2 regions of the Rhizobium sp. NPDC092011 genome follow, and region 2 is predicted to be linked to the other one. Evidence: predicted binding sites of a transcription regulator. Region 2 holds the regulator's gene; the other holds the start of a gene.
What was found. The regulator LexA, encoded in region 2, represses DNA repair genes until DNA is damaged. The targets are predictions, from matches to a motif close to TGTTCNNNNTGTGTTCNG.

Region 1: dinB (DNA polymerase IV) is a predicted target of LexA. The motif match lies at 1,277-1,294, and genes of this name have one in related genera.

Annotation. Positions count from the first base shown of each region.
Region 1 covers NZ_JBIVSO010000001.1:1,209,797-1,212,895, reverse strand. The annotation lists gene ACIQJ2_RS05580 (GntR family transcriptional regulator) at 1-679, shown strand, start outside; gene ACIQJ2_RS05575 (hypothetical protein) at 692-1,000, opposite strand; gene dinB (DNA polymerase IV) at 1,348-2,445, shown strand; gene pdhA (pyruvate dehydrogenase (acetyl-transferring) E1 component subunit alpha) at 2,646-3,099, opposite strand, start outside.
Region 2 covers NZ_JBIVSO010000002.1:1,238,315-1,241,413, reverse strand. The annotation lists gene ACIQJ2_RS14400 (ComEC/Rec2 family competence protein) at 1-1,234, shown strand, start outside; gene lexA (transcriptional repressor LexA) at 1,215-1,937, opposite strand; gene ACIQJ2_RS14390 (VOC family protein) at 2,357-3,099, shown strand, end outside.

The sequences.
Region 1 (3,099 bases), on a different contig from region 2:
TATCGCCGACCTCATTCAAACCGAAGGATTACGGCCCGGCGAGAAATTGCCGACCGAAGCCCAGCTGACGCAGCGCTTCAACGTGTCCCGACCGGCCTTGCGCGAGGCGCTGAAACTGCTCGAGCAGGAAGGCGATATCTATGTAGAGCATGGGCGCGGCCGCTTCGTCTCCGCGATTTCAGCCGTACACGTCGATCGCCCGATCACCGTCTTCGAAAGCGTCACCGACATGACGCATGCCTATGGCTATACGACCGTAAACAAAGTGCTCTCGATTTCGGAAGAGGTGCCTGACGCGACCATTGCCAAGCATTTGCAGCTCGAAGACAAGGAAACCGTCATTCGGCTCGAGCGGCTACGCCTCGAGAATGACAATCCGATCATGTATTGCCTGGATTATGTCCCGCGCAGCATCGTCCCCACGCGGCTTTACGATGTTGACTGGAGCGGATCCCTGCTGTCGCTGCTTGAGCAGTACAGGCACCGCCCGCGGATGTCGTCCGCCTCCGTCAGCGCGGTCATGCTGCCCCAGAGCGTGGCCGAGCGCCACGATCTCAAAGACTTCGGACCCGCCCTTCTCATCACTGAAACCTGCTTCAACGATGCCGGCATCCCGGTCATTTATGCCATCGACTATCATCGCGGCAGTCACTTCACCTTCAGCTTGGTCCGCAAGTAGATTTGGGCTGATCTATCGATGGGGATCGAACCCCAGGACAAACTCGACAACCTTCGATGAGGACATTTCGCATGGCTTGAGGATCGGCGGCGCTGTTGCGAGCATGTAGAGATTGAAGCTCACTATGTTTGTTGCACCGAGTTCCTCGCCGTATAGCCAGATCCGTCTGCGATCAGCGGATCGGTTGACCGTCACGCCCCAAGCACGCCCCTCATACCGTCCTTCCACATAGCCATCAGGTAGCTTGCCTAGAGCCTTCTCGAATTCCGCAAGCGCACCGGGCAGTAGTTTCCCTGCAGCTTCCGTCACGAAGCCAGACATTCATCGCATATGCCGCAGCCATCGTCGTCCATCCTCGTCGGTGAGCGCATCTTTCGACAGCACAGGCACGCCTTGGCGTTCGGCCGGGTTTTGTCATCGCGCTCCGGCGGGAGGATTTCCATAAAAGGATCAGAAATTGGATCGGCTACGAAATTGCCCATATCGAGGCTCCATGTGGGGGACCAATAAGAGATAAGAAGCTTCGGACGCATCACAAGGCGGCACCTGTGACGATCAAGCCACGCCAGCGGTTTGATATCTCCCCACAGGATGGTATGTTCTTCATTTGTTTCGCCACTGGATCGAATGAGATTCGCCGAATTTGCAGCGTGAATACCGAGACCACCATGCACGATATGAGCTCAAGCCCTGTTCGAAAAATCATCCATGTCGATATGGATGCGTTTTATGCTTCGGTCGAGCAGCGGGACAATCCCGAGCTCCGCGGCAAGCCGCTTGCGGTCGGTGGGTCGGCAGCGCGCGGCGTGGTGGCGGCGGCAAGCTATGAAGCCCGCGCCTTCGGCGTCCACTCGGCCATGCCATCGGTCACCGCGAAACGGAAATGCCCGGACCTGATCTTCGTGCCTCCACGTTTTGAGGTCTACAGGGCTGTATCGCAGCAAATCCGCGAGATTTTTGCGGAATACACCCCGCTTATCGAGCCCCTTTCGCTCGATGAGGCCTATCTCGACGTCACCGAGAACCTAAAGGGCATGCAGATTGCCACCGAGATCGCGCTGGAAATCCGGAGGAAAATCAAACAGGTCACGGGGCTCAATGCGTCGGCAGGCATCTCATACAATAAATTCCTCGCAAAGATGGCGAGCGATCTCAACAAGCCGAACGGCCAGGCGGTGATAACGCCGAAAAACGGCCCGGCCTTCGTCGAAACGCTTCCCGTCAAGAAATTCCACGGTGTCGGGCCGGCAACCGCCGAGCGCATGCGCAAATACGGTATCGAGACGGGGTTCGATCTGAAGTCGAAATCCCTCGCCTTCCTGCAGGAACATTTCGGCAAGTCAGGCCCGTATTTCTATGGGATTGCCCGCGGCATCGACGAACGCCAGGTCAAAGCCAACCGCCTAAGAAAATCCATTGGCGCGGAAGATACCTTTGTCGAAGATATAAGCGATCTCGCACTGGCGACGGCAGAGCTGCAGCCGCTCGTGCAAAAGGTCTGGCGTTATTGCGAGACTGGCGGCATTAGCGGCAAGACGGTGACCGTGAAGATCAAATATTCGGACTTCACCCAAGCGACCCGTAGCCGGACAGGCTCTCTTCCCGTCGCTGGCGTGGACGAGGTTCTCGAGGCGGCATCCTCGCTTCTCGCAACCGTCTACCCATTCAAGCGACCCGTTCGTCTGCTCGGTGTCACGCTTTCCTCTTTGACCAACGAGGAGGTCGCTGACAATCAATTCCAGCCTCAGCTCGACCTCGGCGTCTGAGGGACGAGATCGCCCGCGGGCCTTGCATTCCCGGGATTTTGGAGCGAACCGCATGCGTCATTGCCAGCTCTTTCACGCCGCGAATACATGCATGAAAGAGCCTGCATTCTTGGAAAGCCAACCGGCTCGACGACCTGAAGGGCCCCGGGAGGACATTATCACCGGATACTCATCCAGTCCGGCTGGACGGCTGAGCATTCCTAGGCATAGACGTCGGTATAAAGCTCCGACGAAGCCGGCGCCGGATTGGCCTTGGCGAAATCGACCGCCTCCGCAACAATCTCCTTGATTTCCTGCTCGATGAGCTTGATGTCGCTCTCGGTGGCATGACCATCCTCGAGGATGCGATTGCGCGAGCGAGTGATCGGGTCGTTGTCGGTTTTGACCTTTTCCACTTCCTCGCGGGAACGGTACTTGGCCGGATCCGACATCGAATGCCCGCGATAGCGGTAGGTCAGCATTTCGAGAATGAACGGCCCCTTCCCCATGCGGGCATGTTCGACGGCCTTGGCACCTGCGGCGCGAACGGCGCGGACGTCCATCGCGTCGACCTGCTCGCCCGGCACGTTGAACGACAGACCGCGTTGAGAAAGATTGAGGTTGGCCGAAGCGCGCTCGATGCTCGTGCCCATGCCATAGTGATTGTTCTCGATG
Region 2 (3,099 bases):
CGTGGCACTCTCGGCGATCGTCATCCTTGTTCTATCGCCGTCGCAAGTGCTCGGGCCAAGTTTCCAGATGTCCTACGCCGCGACACTGGCGCTGGTGTCCGGTTATACGCTCTGGAAACGGCGGCAGCATCGCGAAAACATAATTTCAAGGTCGAGATTGCTGAGCCCGGTGCTGTTCGTTTCGCGCTTCTTCGGCGGCATAGTGTCGACATCCTTCATCGGTGGTGCGTCAACCGCCATTTTTTCCATAGAGCATTTTCACCGTTTGGCGACATACGGGCTGGCCGCAAATCTTGCCGCGATGCCGATCGTCTCTTTCATCGTCATGCCGTTTGGCATGGCCGCGATGCTGCTGATGCCTTTCGGCCTCGATGGGCCGCTCTGGAAAGTCACCGGAGAGGGACTGGAGATCGTCATTCTTGTCGCGAAGACGGTCGCTGGTTGGGGTGGCGATATTACCTTCGGGCGGCAACCGGCTTGGTTGATGCCGACTTTCATCGCCGGCTTTCTGGCCATGAGTGTGTTGCGAACCAAGCTGCGCCATCTTGGCTTTCTGCTGTTGCTCCTCACGGTCGGGGTAGCAGCACTTGGTTCCGGCGTACCCAAGCCTGATTTGATGATCTCCGAGGATGGCGTTTTGGTCGCGCTAAGGCAGGACGACATACTGGCAACAAATCGGGAAAGGCCGCAGGCTTTCATTTTCGAGCAATGGCAGAAAGCGATGGTTGCGGCCGACCACCAGCCACCGACCGTTCTTCCGGCCGATAGCCGGCTTCCTCAGGTCACCAAGAAGGAACGCCGCCGCCGGCTGAATGCCGACGAACAGAAAGCGGTTCGCAATGCAATGGAGGAGGCTCTCGATCGGACGATGCAGGGAAGTTTCGCGTGCCAGAAAGGTGCGTGGTGCGTGGCGATGCTTGAGAATGGCACCATATTGGTGACCATCGAAAACGCTGCCTATTTGCCGCCGGCCTGCGACACGGCGAATATCGTCGTGACGCCTATACGCCTGCGTCTCGACCGGTGTCGTTCGGGTGCTTTGCTCTATACCGGCGCCACACTGCGGCGAACCGGATCGGTGGAGATGGATCTGAGTGGCGATAAGCCGATCGTGTCTACTGCGTTCGAAAATCCACAGCGCCCCTGGACGCGGCATCGAACCTATGATTGGCGCACAGGTACATTCGGTGCGCCAATCGAGCCGAAGTCACCGGTTAGTGATAGCGGCGAATAAGCCCGACGAGCTTGCCCTGTACCTTGACGCGATCCGGGCCGAAGATGCGCGTCTCATAGGCCGGGTTAGCCGCCTCAAGGGCAATGGAGGCACCCTTCCGGCGGAAGCGCTTCAAAGTTGCCTCTTCGTCGTCGACGAGAGCAACCACGATGTCGCCCGGGTTGGCGGTTGTCGAATTGCGGATGATGACGGTGTCGCCATCGAATATTCCGGCATCGATCATCGAATCGCCTCGGACTTCCAAGGCATAGTGGTCACCTGCGCCAAGCATGTCGGCGGGAACGGTAATATCGTGGGTGTTGTTCTGGATAGCCGAGATCGGCACGCCAGCTGCGATACGACCCATTACAGGTACAGACACCGAACTGCTGTGATCGTCATTCGCCACTTTCGGCGGCGGAGGCGGAGCGACCGGCTGAGGTTTACCAAGGCTGCCTTCAATAACGCTCGGCGAGAAGCCGCGGCGCTGCTGCAGGCTGGGATTATAGGCATCCGGCAGCTTGATGACTTCGAGAGCTCTGGCTCTATTTGGCAACCTGCGGATGAAACCGCGTTCTTCCAACGCGGTAATCAGACGATGGATGCCGGATTTGGATGCCAGATCCAATGCATCCTTCATCTCGTCGAAAGATGGCGGAACGCCAGACTCTTTCATGCGTTCGTGAATGAAGAGAAGCAGTTCCTGCTGCTTGCGCGTCAACATCGTTTTGGAACCCCAGAATCAAGAAATAGTCGTGAAACAAATCCAGAACGGACACTATATGTTCCATATGTGTTCCGCAAGTACTTAAATTTCGGTAAAGTCGCGCTCGATCAATTAAAGAATTATCATTCTCGAATGGATCCATCGGCAGACCCGCGGGACGGTGCGCAATCGAGCTCATTGATAAATATGGAAGAATAGAACGAATCTGCTTTTCAACCGCGGCTTTCTAAGCTGTCTGTGCGCGGTTCCCGTAGGGGCGATATCGGACAGGGTGAGCCGGCTACGGAGGAGAATCAGCAGTCACGTTTACGAGATCGCTGTCCGAGTGTGCTGCGCTTTTGGCGAGCCTTTCGTTGCCGTCTTGAAATAGCCGATGGATGGGCGCAAATCTGCTCCGTTCGGAAATAGGAGAAGCCATGACTTCGTCGCCGCATCCGCTGGATCATCTCGTTCTGCCGACCGTCAACATTGCTCTGGCGCGCGAACGCCTCGGCAAACTCGGCTTCACGGTTGCTCCAGATGCACGCCATCCTTTCGGCACCGAGAATGCCTGCGTCTTCTTCTCCGACAAGACCTACCTGGAGCCTCTGGGCGTGGCCTCGCAGGAGCAATGCGAAGCGAGCATCGCTGACGGCAACGTCTTTGTCGCACGCGATCAGGCCTATCGGTTTCGCGTCGGGGACGATGGTTTTTCGGCAGTGGTCTTCGGCACGGATGACGCGGTTGCTGATGATGAGCGGCTGCGGGGTGCCACAATCTCGGCGGGGCCGATGCTTGATTTTTCGCGACCCATGAAGATGCCGGATGGAACGGAAACGACGGCCGGTTTTCGCCTCGCTTTTGCTGCAGATTTGCGTGCGCCGGATTTTCTGGCGTTCTGCTGTCAGCGCATCAATCCGTTAGCGGCCGACCGCACCATGCTCGAACGCCATGAAAACGGCGTCACCGGCATTGCGCGGGTGGCCATGTCGACGAACAGACCGGCTGCATTCCGGAGCTTTTTCGAGGATGTTCTCGACAGGCCCAGAATATCGGAGCATTCCTTCGGCCTGACGATTAAGGCCGCCAATGCCGATCTGGAGCTTTTAACGCCGGAAGGCATCGAGGCGTTTTACGATTTGCGCGTGAGTGACCATGATCCGGGTCTGCGGGCGCGGGC